One region of the Mucilaginibacter sp. BGA-UO-ETr-C110 genome, then DNA from elsewhere that is predicted to be linked to it. Evidence: riboswitches for the same ligand, from Rfam matches in the RefSeq annotation. Region 1 holds a riboswitch; the other holds the start of a gene.
What was found. A riboswitch is a leader RNA that binds a small molecule or an ion and turns the genes downstream of it on or off. The one in region 1 is predicted to bind S-adenosylmethionine.

Region 1 (7,548 bases):
CTATGAGCAGGCCAGAAATGCAGGACGTATACTTAAAAAAAATGATTACAATTTCGATGTTGGCTTTACATCGTACCTGAAACGGTCCGTCAAAACGCTTCATTTGGTATTGGAAGAGTTGGATCACCTCTGGATACCAGTTGAGAAATCATGGCGGCTGAATGAACGCTTTTATGGCGCGCTACAGGGTATGAATAAAGATGATGCCATAGCCAAATATGGAGCGGAGCAGGTGCATAAATGGCGGCGTGATCCCAACGAACACCCGCCAGCTATTACACGGGATGACCCGCGTTACCCTGGACATGATCTGCGCTACAAAAGCCTTACGGAGCGTGAATTGCCTTTAACCGAAAACCTGGGCGAAACCATGGACCGTGTTTTACCCTTTTGGAACGAACGTATTGTGAAAGCCATGCGACGGAATCAAAAGGTAGTAGTAGTTGCCCATGGAAATAGTCTGCGCGCTTTAATAAAATACATTGACTGCCTGACTGATGAAGAGGTGACCAACTTCGAAATACCTACTGCTACACCCTGGGTGTACGAACTTGATGAGGGTTTAAACCAGATAAGACACTATTACCTGGATTAACCCAGCGGGCTTATAGTTTCCCTTTTATATGTACGGTATTTGTTTATATTCGTTGCATTATAAATCCTATCTCCGCTTAAAAAATGAAAAAGTCTGATGTGTATGAAATTACCATAAAAATTCTTGGTATTTATCTTTTGGTGGCGGATATTTCAAAATTACCGGGTTTACTTACCTTTTTAAGCTCGCATAGTGGTACTATGAATCCCGAACAAGGAGCAGAGCAAATCAACGCATTATGGATCAATTGCCTGAGCTTTGCCTTATTGCTCATATTAGCTATTTTTCTGATCGCTAAAACAAAGTTTATTACCCGCGTAGTTACCAATGCTGCCGACTACCAGGAAAACGTAAAACTATTTGCCGACAGAAAAGTGATCTATGAAATGGCGCTCCTGATCATTGGAGGCTTGCTGATCGTTAATACATTGCCCGATCTGATCTACAAAATATATAACCTGACCAATGCTGCTGATCAGCAAAGTGTGATATCTTCCTGCTCAAGGTTGTTTATAGGCATTATCACGGTTGCGTTTGGTAAACGCATTGCCGCTTACTTTGCTAAAGTCTAAATAAAAAGGCCCCGTTCCCGGAGCCTTTAATATTATTACGGCAGATAAGCTTATACAGCTTCGGCAGTTAGTTTTTTTGCGGATGCTAAAGTCACCCCGGTTAGCTGATCAGCAAAAGCGATGAAGGCTTTGCTTTCCGTGATCAGATCCTGGTTATCAATCAGGTTTTGCAGATTAACTTTTCCGATTACAAACTTATAGCTGCCTGAGTAATAACGTTCCTGTATATGCTTAAAGTTTAAAGCTTCAACCAGGCTTTCGTCATCGTATCTCAGGTAAATATTCAGTTCAATATTATTGGTAAAGTTAAGATCAGTTTTTTCTTTAGCTTTTTTATACTCGTATTGATAATTGTAACGCAGAGCAGCGATGTCTGATAATACCGCCGACCCGGTAGGATGACCGCCTGCACCTTTACCAAAAAAGAATTGCTGATCGGCAAACGCTGCCTGCACGGTTACCCCATTATATTCGTACTCTACGTTGTATAGAAACTCTGTTTCGTTTACAAATTTAGGCAGCACAAATAAAGCAACATTACGCTCATCCAGTTCTTTGGCTACAGGAACCAGCTTTATTTTCAGATTTTTTTCGCGAGCATATTGCAAGTCCTGTGCACCGAGGTTTTGTATCCCGAAGTTGAATACTTCATCGGGCTTTACAATTACGCCATAGGCATGTGCTGCCGCTATTACCAATTTATATTTGGCATCAAAACCACCCACATCACTGGTTGGGTCGGTTTCTGCAAAGCCAAGATCCTGAGCTTGTTTCAGGGCGCTATCATAATCCAGCCCCTCAATAAAGCCTTTTGAAAGGATATAATTTGATGAGCCGTTAAAAATACCGCTGATAGAGTGCAGTAATTCATTATCATAATACTCTTCCAGGTTACGGATGATCGGGATACTACCACAAACCGCACCCTCATATAATAAAGATGTGCCGTATTTATGCTGTAACTCGATCAGTTCTTCCAGATGAAGGGCGATCATTTTTTTGCTGGCCGAAACCACATTTTTACCAGACTTTAGCGCTCTTGATACAATTTCAAAGGCAGCTTCGGTGTCATTAATCAGTTCAACTATGGTATTGATCTCCGGGTTATTCAGCAGTTCGTCCCGGTCCGTAGTAAATAAATGTGCTGGCAAGGAACGCTCTTTGTGCGGATCCTTGATGGCAAATTTCACAATTTCAATGTTTAAATTTTTGGTTTTAACGATATCATAAAGTCCCTGCCCAACTACTCCAAATCCAAATAATCCGATATTTAACTTTTTACTCATTACGCTGTACGTTGTAATTCTATAATTTTTCCTTTTACATCAGTTTTAAAAAACGATGTGATAATATTTGTTAATGCTTCTGTTTCAATTAAAAACCCATCATGACCGTAAAACGAATCCAACTCAGCAAAGGCTGATTTAGAAATGTGCCGGAACAGGTATTGTTGTTCTTCGATTGGGAACAACACATCTGAATGGATTCCGATCACCAGGGTGCGGGCCTTGATCTGGCTCAGTGCTTTTTCAACCCCGTGACGGCCGCGCCCCACGTTATGCGAATCCATGGTTTTAGTTAAATACCAATAACTGTAGGCATTAAACCTGTTCACCAGTTTTTGTCCTTGGTAACTTTGATAAGTTGATGCACGATAATCATCCGTTTTGTCATCGCTTTCTTCCTGCTGGGTTATGGAATAGGTTTTATATCCACGATAGGAGAGCAGGGCAATACTTCTTGCCGCTTTAAGTCCTTTTTGACCACCATCAGGTGTATTAGCATAAAAAGTTCGATCAGTAGCAATAGCCAAACGCTGCGACTCGTTAAACGCTATACCCCAGGGTGAATGACGCGCGTTGGTAGCGATCAGGATCAGGTTTTTGATCCGTTCTGGCTCTATAATAGCCCACTCAACAGCTTGTTGCCCGCCAAGTGAACCACCTATAAGGATATGTATATTATCGATCTGGAGATGGTCAGCAAGCAACTGGTGAGCTTTTACAATATCCCTGATAGTGAACTGCGGAAATGCCTGGTAATAAGGCTGTCCACTTACGGGATTTATACTCAAAGGATTACTTGTTCCATAAGGTGAACCTAAAATATTTGCACACACAATAAAATGTTCTTCGGGATTAAAAAGGAACCCGGTACCTACCAGACCTTTCCACCAATCAAATACATCGGCATTGGCTGTAAGTGCATGACAGATCCAGATCACATTATCTTTTGCTTTATTTAGCCTGCCATAGGTATGAAAACCAATTTCCAGATCCTGTATTTCCTGGCCCGATTCGAATTCAAATGCTTCTGTGTACTTAAATATTTCTGTATTCATTATTCTATTATTCGAGTTTTAAGCTTGAGTGGTGAGTTTCTATTTTCAACTCACCACTCACTTACTCACCACTTACTATTAAACTAACTCTGCAGCAAGCTGCTTTACTTTGGCAAATGCCTGTTCAAAATCGGCTTTGATATCATCAATATGTTCAATACCTACCGATATTCTTAATGATGTTGGTGTAACACCTGCTGATAACTGTTCTTCGTCAGATAGCTGCTGATGTGTTGTGGCCGATGGTTGAATGATCAGCGTTTTGGCGTCACCCAGGTTAGCCAAATGGCTTACCAGCTGCAAACTGTCAATAAAATTACTTGCCTGTTGTTTGTCGCCTTTAATCTCAAATGATAACACTGCTCCAAAACCATTTTTTAAATATTTTTTTGCAAGTGCATGGTATGGTGATGATTGAAGCCCTGGATAGCTAACAGTAGCTACCTGTGGATGCTGCTCCAGCCACTTAGCCAGTTCTAACGCGTTATCTACATGGCGTTGTACACGCAACGACAAGGTTTCTAAACCCTGGATATTCAACCAGGAATTAAACGGCGATTGTGACGGGCCAAAATCACGCAAACCTTCCACACGGGCACGTATAATAAACTGAATATTGCCAAATGGGCCGCCTATGCCAAATACATCGGCAAATACCAACCCATGGTAGCCTTCAGATGGTTCTGTAAACTGCGGAAATTTACCATTACCCCAATTGTAATTACCACCATCAACTATAACACCACCAATACTGGTACCATGACCACCTATCCATTTGGTGGTTGATTCTACAACAATATGAGCGCCATGCTCCAACGGGCGGAATAAATATCCGGCAGCGCCAAATGTATTATCTACAATAAGCGGCAGATCGTACTTTTTTGCCAAAGCAGCTACTTTTTCAAAGTCAGCTATGGCAAATCCCGGATTACCAACGGTTTCCAGGTAAATAGCCTTGGTTTTATTATCAATTAAAGCCTCAAGGTTTTCGGCTGTATCATCTTTTGCAAAACGGGCATCAATACCCAAACGTTTAAAAGCTACTTTAAACTGATTGTAAGTACCACCATAAAGGAAAGGGGAGGTTACAAAGTTATCGCCGGCCTGCAGTATATTGTTTAAGGTCAAAAACTGCGCCGCCTGGCCCGATGCTGTGGCCAAAGCCGCAACACCACCTTCTAAAGCCGCTACACGTTTTTCAAACACATCCGTAGTGGGGTTCATTAAACGGGTGTATATATTACCAAACTCTTTCAGCGCGAAAAGATTGGCCCCATGCTCCGCATTTTTAAATACGTATGATGTGGTTTGGTAAAGCGGCACAGCGCGTGAACCTGTTGTTGGATCAGGTTCCTGACCGGCATGTAATTGTAGGGTTTCGAATTTTAAATTGTTGGCAGACATAGTTGTAAGATTGAAATGTGTTTAATTAATTTTTTAACGATTTGATGGATTTTTAACTGGACTGGTAAATGACCTTACCAGTTGTGGCAACACGTGTATTTTTCGGGATCGGAAAAAGAGTACGTGTCAGATCGATCAGCAGCAGCAACACATACAAATACTGCTAATATTTAAGCTAATATGTTGTATACTACCGTTTGAGGTGTTAAAAATACTGTACTGATTAAATTTAATTAAACTTTTCATGGTTATAAATTTATATTCCCCGGGGTTATTTTCCGGGACAGGAATTGGCACCTTCTCCAATTTTGGAGGGTTGCCAGCGGGTCATTGAGCCTGATCTCTCGCCGCTTCTTTATAAATCAAAACCCGAACTATCGCGGAGAATTGATCAATGGTATCGCTACCAAATATTGTTGCAAATATAGGGTGATATATATTGAAATTCCAAATTAAATTTTAAAAGAGGAAGCTTAACGCTCAAAGCGGAAAGCAAAAAGCCTCTTTAATTGATAAGTGGGTTATCACTTTCAGCCTTTAGCTTTGTGCTTTTAGCTTATAATAAGGCTTGCTTTAAGTCAGCGATCAGATCATCTATATGTTCTAAGCCAACAGATACCCTGAGCAGATTTCTTGGTGTTTTAGTATCAGGCCCCTCAACAGTTGCACGATGCTCGATCAGGCTTTCAACACCTCCCAGGCTGGTGGCACGGGTAAATAAGTTGAGTTTGTTAATGATGTTGTGTGTATCGTTTTCATCACCTTTCACAATAAAGGATAACATACCGCCAAAAGCCAGCATTTGTTCTTTAGCTATGGCATGCTGTGGATGCGATGGCAAGCCAGGGTATAGCACACGTTCAACCTTAGGGTGTTGTTCTAAAAACTCAGCCAGTAACTGTGCATTTTGCACATGGCCCTTAACGCGATAAGGCAATGTTTTAATACTACGAGCCAGGTAATAGCAATCGGTTGGAGAGGGGATAGCACCACCCATTTCCTGTACCTGGCGTATTTTTTGCCACCAATCACTTTTTTCAGCAGTGATCAATGCGCCACCCATCAAGTCGCTATGGCCACCAAAATATTTAGTTGCCGAGTGCATCACCAGGTCGGCACCCAAAACAAGCGGTTGCTGGCATATCGGCGTGGCGAAAGTATTATCGCAAACCACTTTAATTCCCCTGGCTTTGGCAATAGCGACAACCTTTTTAATATCGGTTATTTTAAGTAGGGGGTTTGATGGCGTTTCTATCCAGATCAGCCCTGTTTCGGGTTTAATATGCTGTAGCAATACCTCCGTGTCATTTACGTCAATAAAATCAAAAGTTAAAATACCAGCAAACAGGTTTTTAAGTTGATTACGTAAACCATGATACATATCGTCCGGCGCGATGATATGCGTACCCGGGGACAACGATTGGAATACTGACATACCTGCCGCGTTTCCTGATGAAAAAGAGGCCGCATCAGCACCATTCTCCAATTGAGCCAATAGATTTTCCAAAGATGCCCTGTTAGGATTTGACGACCGGCTATAGATATGCCCGCCAGGGAAATCACCATCAATACCGCGTTCAAATGTGGTTGACAATATAATAGGCTGTATAACAGCTTTTGACGACTCATCCTTTTTATTTCCTGCGTGTATGGCTATAGTTTCAATCTTCATTTGGCCAAATTAAATAAGATTATTTTTATACGGTGTAGCGGAGGGTATAATTTTTCCGTAATATTTTAAAACCTGTATCATGAAATCTCTATACTTATCTGCCATCATTATTTTAGTTTTGGTAACCGCCTGCAAAAAAGATGACATCGCCAATGAAAGCGAGTTTAACAAAAGCTATAAAACCTGGTTAAGTTTCAAAAGCACTGCACACAATACGTATCTCTATACTACTAGCTTTGGATCTGTTTTCGGTTATGGTGCGGAGGTTAAAACAGGCGTTATTAACGGCAAAGTTACCTGGCGGGATTTTATATCAACCCAACTCAAACGAAACGGCACTTCTCAAATAGATACAATAAAGCAATGGCATGAAGACGCCAGTCACATCAATACACACCCTAACGATGTTGGCGAATCACTTACTTTAGACGATGTTTACCAGAAAGCTAAAACTGTTTGGCTTAAAGCCGATAAGAAAACCAACGACATTTATTTTGAAACAAAAAACAGCGGCATGATATCCAGCTGCGGTTTTGTTCCTAAAGGTTGCCAGGATGATTGTTTTAATGGCATAACCATAAGCCTGATTACCTCTGTGCAATTTTAGTGTCATTTACTTCCATCAACTTTGCAATGAATTATCTCATAAAGCATAGTTTTATGCTTTTTAGTACATTTGCGCAAAGTTTTTTTCATGGAAGCTGAAGGTAATTTACAGTTATTATTACAAAATCCGGATCTATCCGCTGATTTAAAGCACATTGCCGAAAAAGTGCTCAACAATGAACGCGTCACCTTTGATGAGGGCGTGATATTGTATGAGCAGGGCGACTTGGGTTATCTGGGCGTTTTAGCCAATTACATCCGCGAAAAACGGCATGGTCATAAAACTTATTTCAATCGTAATTTTCATATCGAGCCCACTAATTTGTGTGTTTACGACTGCAAATTTTGCTCATACTCG
Region 2 (7,548 bases), 4.7 Mb from region 1:
AAACACCAGATTCAACAGGGATCCAGTTTAACAAATGAGTTAACCATCGTGGTGTAATGGTTGATAATTGCGGAACAGTACGTGTTGCTACGGCTAACTGTCTGGCTGCTACATCGCCAAGGGCTGTTTGTTTTGCTTTTTGATCGGGCATTTTTTTGATAGTAAATAGTTGTTTTAAAGAGTGATTTGTGAGGAGCTGTTCAATCAATGGCTACCTGCTTTGCAATGATAAGAAATAAAATATATTAAATCTATAGGATTTATAGATTTAATTATATATTTGCCACATCAGTTCTTTAATGCTTATCGAGATAAGACGGAGGGAAAGGCCCCATGAAGTCTTGGCAACCTGTACAAATTTTATATGATGTAAAAGGTGCTAATTCCTGCTCCTGCTGAAAAGGAGAAAGATAAGAAGCTACAGGTTTATATAAATATCTCTACAGCTCTTTTCCCGGTAAGTTTTATAGAATACAAATTGATAACTGAAAGATAAAAACCAGGTACATGAAATCCTATAAAACCTTAATCACTGATCATGCAGGTATGTGTTGTTGCTAACCATTTAATTGTTCAGCAATAAAAACAGCATAATACTTTAATTAATATAGATTAACAGATCAATCGCCACCACTTGAACTGTTAAATGGATCGCAAAGCCGAAGGTCATCTAAACCGCATGCTTTGGATCCAACTTATCAACAAATACCATGAATCTGAAATTGAATTTTATCACTAAAGCCCGCATACAGAATGGTGGCATCCTTTTCTGTTGTTACCAGTATTGTTAATTCGCACAGTTCATTCCGGAAATTGATCCTGAAATAAGATCAACATCCTGGCTGTACTAAGTGCGTTGCTTTGCTATGGTGGTAAAACAGGCGTGTGCTGTACAGTCCAGGATGTTGATTATACTATAAAATATGAACTAATTATAAAATATACTACTAAATCTATAGATTTACTTGTAATTATAAATATTCTTGTTATCTTTACAGCATTCTAATTAACCCCACCATTAATTAGTTGATTTATAAAGACGAAGGGAGAGGAAGTCTCGATGATCTTCAGCAACTTTTCAGTTTGAAATAAGTGCTAAACTTTTTTCTAAATTTTTTTAGAAATATAAATTAACTATCATCATGAAAACAGTAAATTATCTACAATCTTATGTGCAGCCGGCATCGGGCTTACGATGTTGCAGCATTCAGTTTGCCTTTTGGTTTTAAGCATCAATCGCTAAAGTTTTTTGCGTATTTCTTTTTCCGGCCTTTGCAATAGGCCTAGGGAATTCTTATGCCCAAATTTCAAATCAGGCAATTATCACACTAAACTTCCAATAACTAAATTTTATAAAAATATGAACATTCACAATTATTTAACTAAAGCAAAATACCTGTCGTTAGGTTTGCTGATTAGTGGCGCAACCTTAGCTGCCGACAAAAATCCCCCCTCAAAATTTATTAAAGAAGGTGTATGGCGAGGTGTGTTTACCGTAAGTGAATCACAAGTGCCATTCAATTTTGAACTAAAAGGCAAAGATGCTGAACACGCTGTATTTACCCTGATCAATGGTTCGCGCCGTGATAACTTCCATGTAAAAGCAATAGGTAAAGATTCTGTTTACATTAAAATGAACACCTATGACGCTGCTTTGGTAGCTAAAATTGAAGATGATGGTAAAATAAGCGGCGAATACCGAAGCTTAGTACCCGGATTTAGAGGCAACTCACTCCCGTTTACCGCCGAATATGGTAAAAGCTATCGTTTTGTGGAACCAGGTAAAGACGTTGCCCCAAAAGCAGATCTTTCCGGTAAATGGGAGATCAAGACCTATAGTAAAGAAGCCGTCCCTGCATCTATCGCCATCTTAAAACAAAAAGGTAATAAACTTACCGGGGTTGTTATGACCGTAGTAGGTGACACCCGCGAACTGGAAGGTACCATTCAAGGCGACGAGTTTGCCCTGAGCGGCTTTACCGGCCCAAGTCCGTTTATCATCAAAGGAAAGATCAATGCCGATGGTTCGATCAGCGGTGAGGAGGGTTTTGGCATCTACAAAAACCTGAAATTTGATGCCGCCAAAAACGAAACAGTTGAATTGCCGGATCCTTACAAGCTTACATTTTTAAAAGAGGGTTATAAAAAACTTGATTTTTCCTTCCCTGGTATTGATGGTAAACCGGTTTCGCTGAGCGACAATAAGTACAAAGGTAAGGTGGTTATTGTAGAAATTATAGGTACCTGGTGCCCCAACTGCACCGACCAGACGGTGTTTCTTTCTCCCTGGTTCAATAAAAATCACCATCGTGGCGTAGAAGCTATTGCACTTGGTTTTGAGCAAAAAGACAGTCTTGACTATGCCAAATATACTTTAGGCAAGCTCAAAGAAAAATATGCTATCAACTATGATATAGCTTTTGGCGGCCTTGCCGATAAAAAACTGGTTGCTCAAAAACTTCCCGCACTTAATAAGTTCATTGCATTCCCTACAACTATTATTATCGACAGAAATGGCGATGTGCGCGAAATATATACCGGCTACACAGGTACGGTAACGGGTAAATATCACAAGGATTATGAAAAGAAATTTAACCAGTTGCTGGATAAATTGATAGCTGAGCCTGCACCTGAAAGTGCCGCGGTAAAAGATTTGGCCGTACACCCATCAAACTAACTATTAACCTATCTATAATTGATCAAATGAAAACACTCAATCTGATTACCTCATTCAAATGCCTGACAATAGGCCTGTTGTTTAGCGGAGCTGCCATAGCTGCAGATACGCCTCCGTCTGCAAAATTTATAAAGGAAGGCGTATGGCGTGGCGTATTTACTGTAGCCGAGTCAAAAGTACCATTCAACTTTGAGTTTAAAGGTAAAGATGCCCAACATGCCGTATTTACCTTGCTTAATGGAACCCGTCGTGATGATTTTCATGTGCAGCGGATCGGGAAAGATTCGGTATTTATAAAAATGAATACCTATGATGCTGCCCTGGTTGCCAAAATAGAAGATAACGGAACCCTGAGCGGCGAGTACCGTAGCCTGGTGCCGGGTTTCAGGGGCAATTCCTTGCCTTTTACTGCGGAGTATGGCAAAAGCTACCGCTTTGTTGAACCTGGTAAGGATGTAGCGCCCGCGGCCAACCTAACTGGTAAATGGGAGCTTAAAGTTTATTCAAAAGAACAGGTGCCTAATAAGATCGCTATACTCAAACAAACAGGTAATAAACTTACTGGTGTTATTTTGCAGGTAACCGGCGACAGCCGCGAATTGGAAGGTACTGTTCAGGGTGATGAGTTTGAGCTATCAGGTTTTACCGGACCAAGCCCTAAGATCTATAAAGGAAAGATCAATCCGGATGGTACCCTAAGCGGCGAAATAGGACAGGGTATTTATGATAATACCAAGTTTGATGCCGTGAAGGATGATAAAGCCGAATTACCCGATCCCTACAAGCTTACCTATTTGAAAGAGGGCTACAAAAAACTCGATTTTACTTTCCCTGATCTAACTGGAAAACCGGTATCATTAAGTGATGCCAAATACAAAGGTAAAGTTACCATCATTGAAATTGTAGGTACCTGGTGCCCTAATTGTACCGACCAGACTGTATTTCTATCACCTTGGTTCAACAAAAACCACAACCGTGGTGTAGAAGCCATAGCCATAGGTTTTGAGCAAAAGGACAGCCTGAAATACGCGCAGTATACCTTAGGGAAACTGAAAGAGAAATACAATATCCAGTACGATATCCTGTTTGGTGGCCTTGCCGATAAAAAGTTGGTGTCACAAAAATTACCTGCCCTGAATAAATTCATCGCTTTCCCTACCACCATTATTATTGATAGAAAAGGTGACGTAAGGGAAATATACACCGGCTACACTGGTACGGTAACAGGCAAGTACTATGCAGATTACGAACAGAAGTTCAATAAGCTTTTAGATGAACTGATCGCGGAACCGGTCCCGGCCAGCGCCTCAGCAACAGATTCAGAAAGTAATACACAAAAAGGTAAATAATCATTATACATTCCCGGTAAAGTATTGTGCTTTACCGGGTAACATTTAACATATTGAAAATAAATACAACAAAACTACCCACCATGACAACTAAATTAACCATCGCAGTTTATTCAACAGCTATTATTTCCATAGCCACTTTAGCTACAGCTTTTACCCCAAATACAATCGCAATCAATCCTCCAATAAAAACTATTGCAGCACACAAACATTATAAGGCTCAAAGTTTTAAGGTTGATAATCAGGGTAGTAAGCTTACATGGCAAGCTAAAAAAGCAACTGGCGACCATAACGGGGAAGTTAAAATAAGTAACGGCCAGTTTACAGCCGAAAATAATGTTTTAAAAAGCGGCACTTTTGATATCGACCTGAATACCATTACTGATGCCGACCTTACCGATCAAGCCTCGAACGATAAACTGGTGAGTACCCTTAAAAGTGAAACTTTTTTCAGCACCGATAAATTTCCAAAAGCAAGTTTTGCAATAGTATCTGCAACTAAAACATCTGGTAATCAGTATGATATTAAAGGTAAATTAACCATTAAAGGTATCACCAATGATGTGAGCTTCCCGGCAACCTTAGCTATTAACGGCAAGAAATTAAATGCTACTGCCAAAATTACAGTCGACCGAACCAAGTATGATATCAAATTCAGGTCGAAGAACTTTTTCGAAAACCTGGGCGACAAAGTGATCTATGATGATTTTGACCTGAATGTAAACCTGGTAGCCAACGCGCAATAAGGCCTGGCTTTTTAACAGATTTTAACAAAATACCACGCAATTAAAGCCGCTTTATGGAGCGGATGGCCATTGTTTTGACTAAAAAGACATCAAAAAATCCGAATTAGGTGGTTAGTGAACAATTAGCCGGGGTTGCTCATGTGCGCCCCGGCGAAAGTTCCCCGGAATACCTGTAATTGATATGAAAAAGAAAAGCACGTTAGTGATTTTAACTGTATTTAGTTTAATGATAAGTCTCACCGGATTTATGAGCGGCAGGGATGAAGTGCAGAACAAAGAGCAACTGGGCGAGAAGCTTTTTTTCGACCCGATATTGTCGTTGGATAAAACCATCAGTTGTTCATCCTGCCATAAGCCTGAATTTGCTTTTGCAGATACCGCAACTTTTAGCTTAGGCATCAAAGGGAACCTTACCGCCAGAAATTCACCGGGCCTTACTAATCTGTCTGGTCGGCCACATCTTTTTTGGGATGGGCGCGCTTCCTCTTTGGAAGAGCAGGCTATGGGGCCTATCACATCAGCCACAGAAATGGGCCTGTCGTTGGATGAGGCGGTTAAAAGATTAAATGATGATGTTGTTTATGCAACGGCTTTTCAAAAAGTATTTAAAGCGCCGGCCAATAAGGATAACCTGCTCAAAGCTATAGCTTCATTTGAGCGTACGCTGGAAACATCAAACAGTCCTTACGACCGGTACATTAATGGTGATGACAATGCCTTATCCGCATCTGCCGCGCGGGGCAGGCTGTTGTTTATTGGTAAAGCCAACTGTAACAATTGCCACTCTGGCGAAGATTTTACGGCCGACAGGTTTAAAAGCATTGGCCTGTACAACGGGAAGGATCTGAACGACCCGGGCCGGTCGGTGATCACCAAAAACAAAACCGAAGACGGCGAATTTAAGATCCCGAGCCTGCGCAATGTGGCTGTTACTGCGCCCTATATGCATAATGGTAAGTTTAAAACCCTGCGCAGCGTGGTGGAGTATTATAATGACCCTTCGGCGGTAGTTAAGGATGGTATTAACCGGGACCTCTCGCTTGATAAGCCTTTGAACCTCAGCAGCAGCGAAATTGATGATATTGTTGAATTTTTAAAAGCGCTCACCGACGACCGCTTTAAACAAAAGACCGCCGCTAATTGAAAATATAATCCCCTATCCAAATAATTAATTGATCCGGGCATCAGCAGGGTGCTGGCAAGTGTTTTTCGCCTTGCCCTGGCCACAGCTTTGCCTTTAAACTATTGTAAAATGAAGAAAATATTACTCCTGTTTTTATTTCTTAGCCTGTACTACGGGCAAAATGTATGGGCACAAAAACGAACGGTAAGCGGTATAGTAACCTCCGCCGATGATAAAGCACCGTTGCCCGGTGTTTCGGTGACTGTGAAAGGTCTTAACCAGGGAGCGGTGACCAAAGCCGATGGTTCCTTTGAGATCGTGATCCGTAATGGAAAATACCTGGTGTTTTCCTTTATTGGCTTTGAAAGCCAGGAGGTGGAAATTGACGGGATTAAAAATTTCAACATTAGTTTGAAACCGGCCGGAAACGCATTGAATGAAGTGCAGATCGTGGGCTCCCGTAATGCCAACCGTACCAAACTCAACTCAGCATCACCTGTTGATGTTATTGATATAAAACCCTTGCTGGAATCTGCCCCGCAAGTAAGCGTAACGCAGATATTGCAATATATATCGCCGTCTTTTCACTCGGTTAACGGCAGTAATGCGGGCGATGCGGGTTCGGCGTTGAGTTTGGCCCAGTTAAGAGGACTCGGCCCGGATCAGGTACTGGTATTAGTTAACGGAAAACGCCGGCATAAAAGTGCAAATGTAAACTATGGGGGCTTGGGTAACGGCTCAACCGGGTACGATCTTAACTCCATACCTACTGGTTCAATAGATCGTATTGAAATACTTCGTGATGGTGCCGCGGCCCAGTATGGATCAGACGCTATTGCCGGGGTGATTAACATCGTACTGAAGAAAAAAACAGATGACCTGGCGGTGAGCAGTACTGGTAGCACCCGCCGCCGTGGTGATGGCGCGGTAACACGTACCAATGTTAATTATGGGGTTGGTTTGGGCAACGGAGGGTATATCAACGTTACTACAGAGTATGCCACCCAGGCTATTTCGCTGCCGGCGGGTAAGGCCGATGCTGGTCTTTACAACGGTCCGATATACGGTGGTGGCGCCAACACTCGTGGCTACGACGCTATTTATACCAAAGATATTGACGATGCTATTCTAAAAAGCCGTGGCATCGACCGGCACTTTTTTGATCAGCGGGCCAGCGGCTCCAATGCCGGGCAGGATGCTTTATTATTTTTTAATGCAGGTCTTCCTTTAAAAAACTCGGCCGAATTGTATGCTTTTGGTGGCATCAGCAGTCGTAACTCGCAGTTTACGGCCACTTATCGCCTCCCGGGTTGGACATCCAGGAACAATAACTTTATTTATCCCGATGGCTTTTTACCGGCCATGGAAAACAACATTGTAGATGAATCATTAGCCATAGGTTTAAAAGGTAAAGTAGGCGACTGGAATGTAGATTTCTCTAACGTTTATGGTAAAAATATTTTTGGCAACCGGGTTGATAATTCATTGAATGCCAGTTTGGGTTTAAAAAGCCCTACCAGTTTTGACGCCGGTAGTTATAATGCCAGCCAAAACACAACAGCTTTAGATTTTACCCGCTATTTTGATAAAATATTAAAAGGGCTCAACATAGCCTTCGGAGCGCAGCACCGGGTAGAGACCTTCCAGATCAAA

Region 2: another riboswitch for S-adenosylmethionine. It lies ahead of AC57BQ_RS27075 (peroxiredoxin family protein); the one in region 1 lies ahead of AC57BQ_RS07560 (O-acetylhomoserine aminocarboxypropyltransferase/cysteine synthase family protein).

Annotation. Positions count from the first base shown of each region.
Region 1 is NZ_JCAQPB010000002.1:1,543,148-1,550,695, reverse strand. It holds gene gpmA (2,3-diphosphoglycerate-dependent phosphoglycerate mutase) at 1-595, shown strand, start outside; gene AC57BQ_RS07575 (hypothetical protein) at 679-1,167, shown strand; gene AC57BQ_RS07570 (homoserine dehydrogenase) at 1,218-2,453, opposite strand; gene AC57BQ_RS07565 (homoserine O-acetyltransferase family protein) at 2,453-3,508, opposite strand; gene AC57BQ_RS07560 (O-acetylhomoserine aminocarboxypropyltransferase/cysteine synthase family protein) at 3,587-4,912, opposite strand; SAM riboswitch class I at 5,166-5,276, opposite strand; gene AC57BQ_RS07555 (trans-sulfuration enzyme family protein) at 5,469-6,584, opposite strand; gene AC57BQ_RS07550 (hypothetical protein) at 6,664-7,191, shown strand; gene mqnE (aminofutalosine synthase MqnE) at 7,279-7,548, shown strand, end outside.
Region 2 is NZ_JCAQPB010000002.1:6,268,489-6,276,036, forward strand. It holds gene AC57BQ_RS27070 (family 2A encapsulin nanocompartment shell protein) at 1-151, opposite strand, end outside; SAM riboswitch class I at 301-417, shown strand; SAM riboswitch class I at 1,029-1,132, shown strand; gene AC57BQ_RS27075 (peroxiredoxin family protein) at 1,361-2,677, shown strand; gene AC57BQ_RS27080 (peroxiredoxin family protein) at 2,704-4,026, shown strand; gene AC57BQ_RS27085 (YceI family protein) at 4,110-4,772, shown strand; gene AC57BQ_RS27090 (cytochrome-c peroxidase) at 4,954-5,916, shown strand; gene AC57BQ_RS27095 (TonB-dependent receptor) at 6,025-7,548, shown strand, end outside.